DNA from 3 places in the Serinicoccus sp. CUA-874 genome. Region 3 is predicted to be linked to each of the others. Evidence: predicted binding sites of a transcription regulator. Region 3 holds the regulator's gene; each other region holds the start of a gene.
What was found. Region 3 encodes LexA, which represses DNA repair genes until DNA is damaged. Its sites were predicted from a motif close to TCGAACANNTGTTCGA; they were not measured.

Region 1 (4,322 bases), on a different contig from region 3:
AGCTCCTGACGCAGGGCAGTCGCCGCCAGCCCCTTGGTCTCCTGCTTGGAGCGGACATACATCTCGGCGTAGGCCTCGTCGTCGACCAGGCCGACCTCGCTCATGCGGTCCAGCACACGGGCCGCGACCTGCGGGTCGCAGTCGCGGTCACGCAGCTTGTCCTCGAGCTGGCGCCGGGTGCGCGGACCCATGGCGAGCTGGCGCAGCACGATCTTGCGGGCCACCGCGTGCGGATCCGGCTCCGCCGACTGCTCCCCGCGCCCTTCTGGGTCCGGCGCCGGACCCGGGCCCGGCGGAGCGGAGCCCGTAGGCGCTGGCGGAGGCCTCCGCCGCCGCCAGCGCCTCCCGGGCCGCAGACATCCGGTCTGCGCCGGCCATCAGAAGTCGACCGAGACCTCACCCGTCACCGGGTCCACCCCGTCCGGGAGGTCCTCCGTCGGCGCGGGGGCGCCGATGCCGAGCTTGGTCTTGATGTTGCGGTCGATGGTGTCGGCGATGTCCGGGTTGTCCTTGAGGAACTGCCGGGCGTTCTCCTTGCCCTGACCCATCTGCTCGCCCTCGTAGGTGTACCAGGCGCCGGACTTGCGGACGAAGCCGTGCTCCACCCCCATGTCGATGAGGCCGCCCTCGCGGGAGATGCCCTGCCCGTAGAGGATGTCGAACTCGGCCTGCTTGAACGGCGGTGACACCTTGTTCTTGACGATCTTGGCGCGGGTGCGGTTGCCGACCGCGTCGGTGCCGTCCTTGAGGGTCTCGATACGGCGCACGTCGATCCGGACCGAGGCGTAGAACTTCAGCGCCTTGCCACCGGTCGTGGTCTCGGGGGAGCCGAACATCACGCCGATCTTCTCGCGCAGCTGGTTGATGAAGATCGCCGTGGTGCCGGTCGAGTTGAGCGCGCCGGTGATCTTGCGCAGCGCCTGGCTCATGAGGCGCGCCTGCAGACCGACGTGGCTGTCGCCCATCTCGCCCTCGATCTCGGCCCGGGGCACGAGCGCCGCGACCGAGTCGATGACGATGATGTCGAGCGCGCCGGAGCGGATCAGCATGTCCGCGATCTCCAGGGCCTGCTCACCGGTGTCCGGCTGGCTCACGAGCAGCGCGTCGGTGTCGACACCGAGCTTCTTGGCATAATCCGGGTCGAGCGCGTGCTCGGCGTCGATGAAGGCGGCGATCCCGCCGCCCTTCTGCGCGTTGGCCACGGCGTGCAGCGCGACCGTGGTCTTGCCGCTGCTCTCCGGGCCGTAGATCTCCACCACGCGACCGCGCGGCAGACCGCCCACGCCGAGCGCGACGTCCAGCGCGATGGCCCCCGTCGGGATGATCTGCACCGGCGGGCGGTCCTCGTCGCCGAGGCGCATCACCGAGCCCTTGCCGTGCTGCTTCTCGATCTGGGCCATGACCGTGTCGAGGGCCCTGAGCCTGTCGTTGTTGATCCCGGTCGCACCGGTGGTCTTGCTTGCCTGCGGCATCTGCCAGCTCCTTCGTCTCGTGGCGGGCGCGCCTACCTTCGACCGACGGTCAGGGTCATCCAGACGGGTGATCCTGCGTCTGCGTCAGACGCTAGGCGCCCCCGCCGACATACCCCGGCCACCACGACGAATCTGTGGACGACCGTGCCGACGGCGACACCGTGTGGACGACGATAGTCGAAACTCTGTACGACTCCGCGGAGGGGTGTCGGGCGTGTCGCAGCGGCCTCCGGGAGCGCTCAGGTGACGCTCACGACATACGCCGAGCCCTGGCGCTGCAGCTGCACGAGCCCGGCCGCGTCGGCCCCCTTGGCGAACTGCAGGAACGAGCCGTAGCCGAGCGGCTTCTCCGAGAAGCCCTCACGGCGCGCGCGCAGCTGGTCCTTGAGGCCGGAGAGCGCCACGCCCTCACCGTCGTCGAGCTCGCTCACGGTCTGTCGCAACAGCGCGAAGGCCTCCTGCCGGCCGCCCTCCTCGGGCAGCGTGACCTCCGGGTCACCCTTGGCGGGCCCGGCGCTCAGGTCGATGATGCCCCGGCCGGCGAGGTGCTCCAGGAGCTCGCCGAAGGCGCGGAAGCCGTAGGCCGCCTCAGAGAACGTCGAGTCCTTGCGCACCAGGGTCCGCTTGAGGACCGACGCGGTCACCGCTCCCCCGCTGCTGCGCTGCAGGCCCGAGACGGTCTGCGCGACCAGCGAGGCGAGGTCCGGGGCGGTGTCCTCGACCGTGTCCTCGCCCGGCTCGTCGGCGGTCTCGGTGCTCGGCTCCGGCTCCTGCGCGGGCGCGGCGCTGCTCCCGCCGCCCTTGCCCGAGCCGTTGCGCCTCTGTCCCTGCCCCTTGCGCCCCGACCCGCGTGCGGGCGTGTCCTCGGCGCCAGCCGGCACGACACCGTCGAGGTCGTCGTAGTAGAGGAACTCATCGCACGCCGGCGGCAGCATGGTCGAGGTCGAGTCGCGCACGCCGAACCCGATGACCCGCTTGTTGAGCTCGCGCAGCTTGTGCACGAGCGGGGTGAAGTCGCTGTCGCCGGTGCAGATCGCGAAGGTCGTGATGTAGTCGCGCTCGTAGGCCGTCTCGATCGCGTCGACCGCCATCTTGATGTCGGCGGCGTTCTTGCGCGAGGCCCCCATGCGCTGGGTCATCTCGATCAGCTCGACGTGGTTGCGGGTGAGCATCCGGCGGTCCTCGTCGAAGTAGGACCAGTCGGCATACGCCCGCCGCGTTACCACCCGACCGCGCTCCGCCAGCGCGTCCGCGACCGGGCGCAGGTCGAAGGGCACCCCCAGGTGGTCGCGCGAGCCGAGCGCGAGGTTCTCGTAGTCGATGAGCAGCGCGATCCGGTCCTCGTCATCCATGGCCCGAGGGTATGCCGTGGGCCCCGCGTGCAACCACACCGGACGTCCTGCGGGGATTCCCCGGCGTCAAGGGCACGGGGACGCGCCCCCTAGACGGCGGGGATTCCCCGGCGTCAAGGGCACGGGGACGCGCCCCCTAGACTTGCTCCTCGGACCCACGGGGTCGGGACGCCGCCGTCCGGCCTCACCGGTACTCGTATACCCCTGCACAGGAAGTTCCATGGCTCTGCTCGTGATGAAGTTCGGCGGCTCGTCGGTCGCCGACGCCGAGGCGATGCGCCGCGTCGCCCAGCGCGTCGTCGCCGCCCACCGGGCCGGCGACCGGGTCGCCGTCGTCGTCTCCGCGATGGGCGACACGACCGACGACCTGCTGGACCTCGCCAGGGAGATCGCCTCCGGCACTCCCCCGGAGCGCGAGATGGACATGCTCCTCTCGGCCGGTGAGCGCATCTCGATGGCCCTGCTGGCGATGGCGATCGAGCAGCTCGGCGTGCCGGCCAAGAGCTACACCGGCGCTCAGGCCGGGATGCGCACCGACACCGCGCACGGGCGCGCCCGGCTCCTCGACGTGCAGCCCGACCGCGTGCGCCGCACCCTCGACGACGGCGCGGTCGCCATCGTCGCCGGCTTCCAGGGCATCTCGACCGACGACGACATCACCACCCTCGGCCGGGGCGGCTCGGACACCACCGCGGTGGCGCTCGCCGCTGCCCTCGGTGCCGACGTGTGCGAGATCTACACCGACGTCGACGGGCTCTACACCGCCGACCCGCGCATCGTCCCCAGCGCCCGCCGCGTCACCCGCATCACCATCGAGGAGACCCTCGAGATGGCGGCGCACGGCGCCAAGATCCTGCACCTGCGCGCGGTGGAGTACGCCCGCCGCTTCCAGGTGCCGCTCCACGTCCGCAGCAGCTTCTCCGACCAGGAAGGCACCTGGATCCTGGTCGGGCGACCCCTCACGGAGGACACCATGGAAGAGCCGATCATCTCCGGCATCGCCCACGACACCTCGCTGGGCAAGATCACCGCCGTCGGCATCCCCGACCGGCCCGGTGCCGCGGCCGCGGTCATCGGCGCCGTCTCGCAGGCCGGGGTGTCGATCGACATGATCGTCCAGAACGTCTCGACGACCGACGCCGAGACCTCCGACATCTCCTTCACGCTGCCCGAGAGCGACGGCCAGACCGCGGTCGCCGCGGTGCGCGGCCTGCAGGAGCAGATGGGCTTCGCCGACGTGCTCTGGACCAGCCACGTCGGCAAGCTCTCGCTCGTCGGCGCCGGGATGCGCTCCAACCCCGCGGTCGCGAGCAAGCTCTTCTCGGCGCTCGCCGACGCGGGGGTCAACATCGAGATGATCAGCACCTCCGAGATCCGGATCTCGGTGATCTGCGACCAGAGCGACCTGCAGGAGGCGGTGCGCTCGGTGCATACCGCCTTCGACCTGGACGCCGAGGAAGAGGCCGTGGTCTACGGCGGGACGGGACGGTGAGCACCA
Region 2 (4,322 bases), on a different contig from region 3:
TCCGGCCTGCTGCTGGCCGAGCTGGTCGCGGGCGGCCTGCTGGTGCTGACCGTGCTCCACCTGAGCCGTCGCCGCCTCTGATCAGAAGGGTGGGGGCTCTCCGGGTGAGGTGCGCCATCCGGTCGCGCCGGTCGCGCGGTTCGCGCCGGGTCGACCGGGTCCGCGCCGGTCCTCGGCGCGGACGCCCTGGTCGGCTCCCGACGTCAGATGCGCTGTGTCTGTCCCGTCCAGGCCGAGGACAGCCTCTGTCGTCGGGGTGTCGGGCGCTGCGCCGTCCCGGCGGCGACCGGACTGGGTGCGGGTGACCCACATCCAGCCGGACAGCGGGCCGCCGTGCTCGCCGGTCCCGGGGTGGTCGTCGGCGTCGGTGAGGAAGGCACCCGGGCCGCGGTGCGCGAGAGCGGCATAGACGGCGCGGTTCAGCAGGTCGCGCCGTGCGTCCAGGTCGTCCCGCTGCGCCGAGTGCTCGTCACCGCGGGCAGCGTCCAGCGGTGCGGCCCGGTCGAGCGCAGCGGCCAGGTCAGGTGCGGCAGTCCCCGCCGACGCCGTCTGTCCCGTCGCCCACCGATCGGCACCCTTGTCGCCCGGCTGGCCGGTGCGGGATGCAGTCGAGACACGGCCCGGGCCGGCGCCGTGCTGTCGGTAGTCGTGCACCCGGGTGGTCTCGCGCTGGCCGAGCAGCGTGGTCCAGGTGAGGTCGCGCAGGTCGTTGATCTGGGCGAGCGCCCTCCCGAGCGTCTTGAGCTGGTGCGGCGACTTGGCGAGCGCGACGAGATTGGTCTCTGACGTCGGTCCGCCGGGCCCCTCCGGAGCCCAGGGTGTGACGTGGTCCAGCTCGCACACGGCGCCCGGTTGGCGCGTGCCCGGTGCCCGCGAGAAGACGTCGGCGGCGAGGACCTGTCGGCGCATGGCCGCGTCGGGCCGGTATGCGGCGATGGACCGCTCGATCAGCCGCCCGTCGGCCGGGTCGGTCAGCAGTCGGGCCAGGGTGGTGTCAGGCGTCAGCGCCAGCTCCCGGATCTGCCCGGGCGAGAGGTAGGCCGGATGCCGCCCGAGCACCAATCCCACCCCCTGTCGTCCGCCGGGGCCATGATCGTCGGCGCCGGCGAAGGCAGTGTCCTGCCCGTCGCACGTGTCTGTCGGATGCGGGACATGGTGGTCCGGGCCGGTCGGGTGGTCAGAGTCCTCTCCATTGCACGTGTCTGCCGGGTCGCTGCTCACGTCCCTCGGTCCCTGTTTCATCCTTGGGGCGCAGGTGGTGCAGGCAGGCCTGCCGGAGAGCGCGTCCCAGGGGACGATCACCTGCAGCTCGACGGTCGGCATACCGCTCACGACCCGCGCGACGGCCTCGAGGTCGGGTGTCAGCAGGTCCGCCCACCCCTCGGGAGGTCCGGCCACCTCGTCCCTGGGCGAGGGACCGGAGCCGGGGTTGCTCCCACCGGACTCGTCTGGCCCGCCCAGGGTCGGGGCACCCCTGCCTGATGACTGCGGGCGGGGGTAGCCTCCGCCGGGCTCGTCCTGCGGCACCGGGAGCTGTCCGTGGACGACGAGCGCCATGAGCACGTCGGAGCGCAGCTGGTCCAGGGTGCGCGGATCACCCTGTTTGCGCAGCAGGCGAGCGGCCCGCTCGACCCTGCTGTGCGCGGCGATGAGCGAGAGCGCGGGGCCGGTCGTCTCCAGCGTCGCCGTGCCGTCGTCGTGCACGGTGATCGTCGCCCGGCGGGCCTGGTAGGCCTTGCTCCGGCGCTCCCGCTCGGCCGCCACGTCGACGCCCTCGGCCCGGGCGGCCTCCCGCGCGAGCGCCGCCGCGTAGTCCGCCTCGTGCCAGGGACGCTCGCGCAGGTCACCCTCCGGCGTCAGCCGCTCGGCCACGACGACATGAGGGTCACACCCGAAGAGGCCTTCGGCGACCAGGAGTGCGTCGTCGACCTGGAGCGAGCCGCAGCGAGTCCAGAAGGATCGCACCATGTCCCACGTCACCTCCGCACGGTCCAACGCACCGAGCACCGCGGTGCGCACCCCGTCCGGTGCGCAGGCCATCCCCACCAGGTGCCGCGCCTCGGTGACGCCCATGCCGAGGCGTGCCTGCACCTCGGCGCAGGCGGCCCGCTTGGTCTCCGCCCGCCACGTCGTGCGCTGGCCCTCGGTCAGCTCGTCCACCGAGGTGAAGTCCTTCTGAGCCAGGACGGCAGCACCGGTCACCGCGACGACCAACCGGGCAGCCTCCACCAGCCGTGCGTCCAGTCCCGCCCGGGTCGCCGCCACGACACCCAGGGCATCGAGCGCGGCGCCCTCCGCGCGCCCCTCCGGTTCGATCGCCGTGACCGCCATGCCCCTCACCCCCTCAGATGAAGCGTTGCTCCTGGGCCCCAGTCTAGTCGAACGTGTGTACGAATATCAAGAGCCCACGTTGCGCGGGTCAAGGCACCGATCACCCCCGGTCTCGCCCCGCACCGAGATCAGTGACCCAGCTCCTGTATGTCGGCCTGCAACCGGGCCGTACGCTCCCGCCACCACTCCAGAGAAGGATGGAGTCCATCAGAGTCGACCCGGGGCACCAGCGAGATGTGCAGCGTCAGGCCGGTCGCGCCGGCGCGGACAGTCTTGATACCTATCTGTGTCACAGTGCCAAACACCTCGGGAACCGTCTCGACCACATATTCGCGTTCCCCTGCTGGCCCATCAGGACCAAAGTTGTCACGCACCACAATCCCAAGGAGCAACTGAGACGCTCGAGCTCCCTGCGCCGTATGACCGGGCGACATCTGCGCCCGCAGCCCCTTCCCTACCCCAGAACTGATCAGCCCGTAGACCGCGCCCGAGCACCTCAGCGACCCACTCGCGCAACGCACCGAAAGCAGCCGATTCAACCTCAGCCTGCTGAGCCACCAACTTCACGCTTACTACTTCTTCCGCACTACCCACGCGGGACCCTTCCCTCCCCGATCACGGAATCGCCCAGGTGGGCACCGGACCAACGGACTCGCCAGACCGCCCGATGGTCCAAGTGCGCGAAGATGACCGGAGGCATGAGCCTACGGTCCTGGACACCCAGCCCCAAGGGTCGACAGCTCCGTCTTGTCCCTGGACGTCACGGAAGGTCGGCAGCACCTCCCTCGGTCGCCTCATCCCCGACGGCCCCTACGCTGGCACGGTGACCATCTCCTCGCGCCAGGCACGCGTCGTCGTCCTCGTCTCCGGCTCGGGCACCTTGCTCCAGGCGGTCCTCGACGCGTGCGCCGACCCGGGGTATGCCGTCACCGTCGTCGCCGTCGGCGCCGACCGGGAGGACATCGAGGGGTTGGCGCGGGCCCGCGCCAGGGGCATACCGACCTTCGTCGAGCGGGTGGCCGACCACCCGGACCGCGACGCCTGGGACGCCGCGCTGGCCGACCGGCTCGCGCAGCATCGCCCGCACATGGTGCTCAGCGCCGGCTTCATGAAGATCCTGGGTCCGCAGGTCCTGGCCACGCACCGGGTCGTCAACACCCACCCGGCCCTGCTGCCGAGCTTCCCCGGCGCGCACGCGGTGCGCGACGCGCTCGCGCACGGGGTCCGGGTGAGCGGCGCGACGCTGCACCTCGTCGACGCCGGTGTCGACACCGGACCGATCCTGGCCCAGCGCGCGGTCGAGGTGCTCCCCGACGACACCGAGGAGTCCCTGCACGAGCGGATCAAGGTGGTCGAGCGCGAGATGCTCGTGCACGAGCTGCCCGTCGTCGCGAGTGGTTCGCCGATCACCGCGGCTGGCTAGACTGGCCGCACACGACTGGCGCGGGTGGGCAACCACCGGGGAGTGACGATCGTGGGCATCGCCCGCCTGGGTGCCCGCACCCGTCGACCGACGGCAGGCAGATCCGTCGAACCCCCGAGGAGCGATCCCATGACGTCGTCCACCACGACCACTACCGACGAGCGCCGCCCGGTCCGCCGGGCGCTGGTGTCCGTCTTCGACAAGAGCGGGCTCGACGAGCTCGTGACCGCTCTGCACGACCAGGGTGTCGCCCTCGTCTCCACCGGCGGCTCGGCCGCCCGGATCGAAGGGTTCGGGCTGCCCGTCACCCGCGTCGAGGAGCTCACCGGCTTCCCCGAGTGCCTCGACGGCCGCGTCAAGACGCTGCACCCCCGCGTGCACGCCGGGCTGCTCGCGGACACGACCAACCCCGAGCACGTCGACCAGCTCGCCGACCTCGGCGTCGAGGGCTTCGACCTCGTGGTGTGCAACCTCTACCCCTTCGCGGACACCGTCGCCTCCGGTGCCACCGCGCAGGAGTGCGTCGAGCAGATCGACATCGGCGGCCCGTCCATGGTGCGCGCCGCGG
Region 3 (4,322 bases):
GGGTGCGCCAGTTCGTCGCGGACGCCTCGCACGAGCTGCGGACGCCGCTCGCCTCGATCCGCGGGTATGCCGAGCTCTCCCGCCGGGAGAGCGAGCCGGTGCCCCCGGGAGTCCGGCACGCCCTGGACCGGGTGGAGGCCGAGTCGCTGCGCATGCAGGGCCTGGTCGAGGACCTGCTGCTGCTGGCGCGGCTCGACGCGGGTCGGCCGCTGGAGCGGGAGCCGGTCGACCTCACCCTCGTCTGCCTGGACACCGTCAGCGACGCCCGCGCCGCCGGGCAGGACCACACCTGGGTGCTCGACCTGCCCGAGGACCCGGTGGAGCTCGTCGGTGACGAGGCGCGGCTGCGGCAGGTGCTGGTCAACCTGCTCGCGAACGCCCGCACCCACACCCCGCCCGGGACGACCGTGACGACCGGGCTCCGGGCCACCGCCGACGCGGTCGAGGTGGTCGTCGAGGACGACGGACCAGGCATACCCGAGCGGCTGCAGGAGACCGTCTTCGAGCGCTTCGCCCGCGGCGAGGACTCCCGCTCCCGGGCCGCCGGGAGCACGGGGCTCGGGCTCTCGATCGTCGCCGCGGTGGCCCGGGCGCACGACGGCCACGTCAGGGTGGAGTCCCGACGGGGCCAGACCCGCTTCGTGCTGACGCTGCCGCGCGAGGGGGCCCGGTGAGCGCGGTCGGGCCGCTCGACAGCGCGCTCACGCTGCCCGCGCAGACGTCGGTGGAGCCGGGGAGGTATGCCCGGCTCCGGGAGCTGGTGAGGGCCGGTGGGGTGGTGGCGCTCACCGGGGCGGGGATGTCGACGGCCAGCGGCATCCCGGACTACCGCGGACCGGACGGGACCCGTCGGGTGCAACCGATGCAGCACGGGGAGTTCGTCGGGTCGGCGGACGCGCGACGGCGCTACTGGGCCCGGGCCTACGTCGGCTGGACCCGTTTCGAGGCCGCACGGCCCAACGCCGCGCACCGCGCGGTCGCCGACCTGGAGCGGCTTGGCCTGGTCCGTCACGTCATCACGCAGAACGTCGACGGGCTGCACCAGCAGGCCGGCAGCCGACGGGTCCTGGAGCTGCACGGCACCCTCTCCCGCGTGGTGTGCCTGGACTGCGGGGAGGTGACGACCCGCGCCCAGGTGCAGGACTGGCTCGCCGAGGCCAACCCCGGGTTCCTGGCCGTGGTCGACGCCACCTCGCCGGTGCGCCCGGACGGCGACGTCGCGCTGCCCGAGGCCCAGGTGGAACGCTTCCGCACGCCCCGGTGCCTGGTCTGCGGGCAGGACCGGCTCAAGCCCGACGTCGTCTTCTTCGGCGGCTCGGTGGACAAGGAGGTCGTGGCGCGGGCCTACACCTTCGTCGAGCAGGCCCGCACCCTGCTCGTGCTCGGCTCCTCGCTGCAGGTGATGAGCGGCTACCGGTTCGTCCGACGAGCGGCGCGCGAGGGCATACCCGTCGCCGTGGTCACCCGGGGCGGCACGCGGGGCGACGCCGAGACGACGGTGGGGGTCGATGCCCTGGTCGGTGACGTGCTGCCGGCGCTGGTCGCCGACCTCGGTGGTTAGGCTGGGCGAGGACGGTCCGGACGGGCCGCCGGCGAGGAGGTCGCTGTGGTCACCTACGAGCAGCTGGGTGAGATGTACGACGCCGAGGTCGTCGACCAGGACGGGCACAAGGTCGGCGGGATGTGCCAGGTCTACCTCGACAACGGCACGGGGAGCCCGGCGTGGGTGTCGGTCCGGACCGGGTGGTTCGGCGGGCGCAAGGTCTTCTGCCCGGTGTCCAACGCCACGATCCAGGGCGGCCGCATCCAGGTGCCCTACCCCCTCGCGATGATCAAGGACGCACCGGACATCCCGTGCGACGGGCACCTGACCGAGGACGAGGAGGAGCAGCTCTACGACTACTACTCCGTGGACGAGGGGCCGGCCCCCTCGGGCTGAGCGCAGGAGTTGCGGCGTCGGCCCCCGGAGAGGATGGAGGGGCCGGGGACCGACGCCGCGGTCGGTGTCGGGTGCAGTGGCACCCGGTGTCGCGTCGGGGAGGTGGCCTCAGACCCGACGCAGGACCGCGGTGACCTTGCCGAGGATCACGGCGTGGTCGCCGTCGATCGGCTCGTAGGAAGGGTTGTGGGGGATGAGCCAGGTCTTGCCGTCCCGGTGGCGGTAGGTCTTGACGGTGGCCTCGTTGTCGAGCATCGCGGCGACGATCTCCCCGTTGACCGCCGTGGGCTGGCGGCGCACGACGACCCAGTCGCCGTCGCAGATCGCGGCGTCGATCATGGAGTCGCCCACGACCTTGAGCAGGAACAGCTCCCCGTCGCCCACGATCTGCCGCGGGAGCGGGAAGACGTCCTCGACGGCCTCCTCGGCGAGGATCGGGCCGCCCGCCGCGATGCGGCCGACCATGGGGACGTAGGACGGCTGGGGGCGGGCGTCACCGATGCCGGTCTCGTCGTGGACCTCGGTGGGTGTCGGGCCGGCCTCGGCGTCGCGGCGCCGGTATCCCGAGCCCTCGCTGCCCGGGTGCACGACCTCGATCGCCCGCGGGCGGTGCGGGTCGCGGCGCAGGTAGCCCTTGCGCTCGAGCGTCTTGAGCTGGTGGGCCACCGAGCTGGGTGAGGTGAGGCCGACGGCGTCACCGATCTCCCGCAGGCTCGGCGGGTAACCCCGGTGGTCGACCGAGTCGCGGATGACGTCGAGGACCCGGCGCTGACGGTTGGTCAGCGCGGCGCCACCGTCGCGATCCGGCATCTCGTGGATTGTGGCCATGATCTCCATCCCCTCGTGCGGGCCCCACCCTCGTCGCGCCGCGGCTGCTGTGGTGCTGTGCCCCGGCGTCTCGGCATCATGCCTGGTCAGAGGGTATGTCAGTGGTGGGTGCTTGAGTTGCTGACATGAGCACAGGCTACGCCCGGCGCCAGGCCAAGGCAAACACCTGTTCGGGTGGCGTGTCGACAGCGTCGGACGCATGTGCTATCAATGAAACAGACGTGCGATCGGACACGCGTCCGACCCGCACCGCCACGAGGAAGGTGAACAGCATGAGCACCGCCATCGCGCACGACATCCTGAGCCCGCTGCCGGTCCCGCGTCCGCGTGGGGCAGCCCGAGGTCACTTGCGGCTGGTGCCGACGCCGTCGGCCCGCGGCCGCTCCGGCGACGGGTCGCAGTTCCGGAGTGCACGGGCACGGCGTGTGGAGCCGGCTCGACACCTGCGGCTGACGCGGCGGGGCCGGCTGGCGCTGACCACGACGACGAGCCTCGTGGTCGCGCTCGTGGCATGGTCCATGCTCGGGCTGCTCGGACCGGCCGGCGCCAGCTCCTCGATCGTGGTGGAGGAGGGCAGCACGCTGTCCGAGATCGCGGCGCAGGAGTTGCCGGAGGTGCCGCTGAGCCAGGCGATCACCAGCATCCAGCGGGCCAACAGCCTGAGCACCACGTCGGTGGCGGCGGGTCAGGAGCTCGTCATCCCCGGGCGCTGACCGGAGGGGAGACCGGCGCGAGCTGTGGTGAGCCTGCGGCTCAGTCGGTCTGCGGGCCGGCCTCGTGCACGGCGTCCCAGACGATGCCGAGCTGGTCGGTCGGCATGAAGTAGCCCGACAGGTGCGGGTCGAACATCAGGCCCGCGATGCCGGCGTCCTGGTAGGCCCGCGCGGTGTCCACGAGCTCCTGCGGAGGCAGGGCGATCGCCCGGAGGTCCTCTTCCGGCGCGACCATCTCGTTCTGCACGGCGAAGTGCCGGGCGCGCTCGGCACTGGTGAAGGTCAGCAGCATCATCTGGCCATCGATCTGCGCGGCGGCGGGGGACTCGGACCCGGCGTCGCCGACGGCCACGAACCACCAGTGCGGCAGGTCCATGGTGGCGCGCCAGAGGCGGGTCATGCCCCCGTGGTCCTCCGGCCCGGTGACCCGGGCGGCGAGCACGTCGGTCTCCGTCTCCTCGGGCTCGGACAGCTGGCCGAGGCGGGTGGTGCCTGGGGTCGATCCGCCATTGGTCGCCTGCGGGTCGTCCTGCCGAGGTGCCGGATCGGCACCGCCACGGTCCGCGCGGTTCTCCACCGGTCGCTCACCCTCGTAGAGGGACTCCGGCCGACGCTCGTCGTCCTGGAAGGGGAGGTCGGTGGGCTCACTCATGTCCAGTAGTCGACCACACCCCGGGCTGCAGGGCCAATCCCGCGACGGCGCCGACGGCCCGGGACTGCATGATGGACCGGTGACGGACAGCATCTCGGGACCCAAGGTGGCCATCGTCGGAGCGGGCTCGGTCGGTTCGACCCTCGCCTACGCGCTCCTCCTGAGGGGGGTCGCCCGGCACGTCGTCCTG

Region 1: the regulator LexA is predicted to act here: its motif matches at 1,650-1,665, upstream of recA (recombinase RecA).
Region 2: the regulator LexA is predicted to act here: its motif matches at 2,379-2,394, upstream of BJF80_RS08055 (HNH endonuclease signature motif containing protein).

The regions. Positions count from the first base shown of each region.
Region 1 is NZ_MKJZ01000022.1:157,615-161,936, forward strand. It holds gene BJF80_RS07550 (regulatory protein RecX) at 1-224, opposite strand, end outside; gene recA (recombinase RecA) at 378-1,472, opposite strand; gene BJF80_RS07560 (NYN domain-containing protein) at 1,712-2,824, opposite strand; gene BJF80_RS07565 (aspartate kinase) at 3,045-4,316, shown strand; partial or broken gene BJF80_RS07570 (aspartate-semialdehyde dehydrogenase) at 4,322-4,322, shown strand, end outside.
Region 2 is NZ_MKJZ01000022.1:261,978-266,299, reverse strand. It holds gene BJF80_RS08060 (cell division protein PerM) at 1-81, shown strand, start outside; gene BJF80_RS08055 (HNH endonuclease signature motif containing protein) at 82-2,331, opposite strand; gene purN (phosphoribosylglycinamide formyltransferase) at 3,155-3,754, shown strand; ZMP/ZTP riboswitch at 3,756-3,833, shown strand; gene purH (bifunctional phosphoribosylaminoimidazolecarboxamide formyltransferase/IMP cyclohydrolase) at 3,884-4,322, shown strand, end outside.
Region 3 is NZ_MKJZ01000037.1:17,260-21,581, reverse strand. It holds gene BJF80_RS14765 (sensor histidine kinase) at 1-674, shown strand, start outside; gene BJF80_RS14760 (NAD-dependent protein deacetylase) at 671-1,561, shown strand; gene BJF80_RS14755 (PRC-barrel domain-containing protein) at 1,607-1,939, shown strand; gene lexA (transcriptional repressor LexA) at 2,048-2,767, opposite strand; gene BJF80_RS14745 (LysM peptidoglycan-binding domain-containing protein) at 3,040-3,480, shown strand; gene BJF80_RS14740 (hypothetical protein) at 3,521-4,132, opposite strand; gene BJF80_RS14735 (L-lactate dehydrogenase) at 4,212-4,322, shown strand, end outside.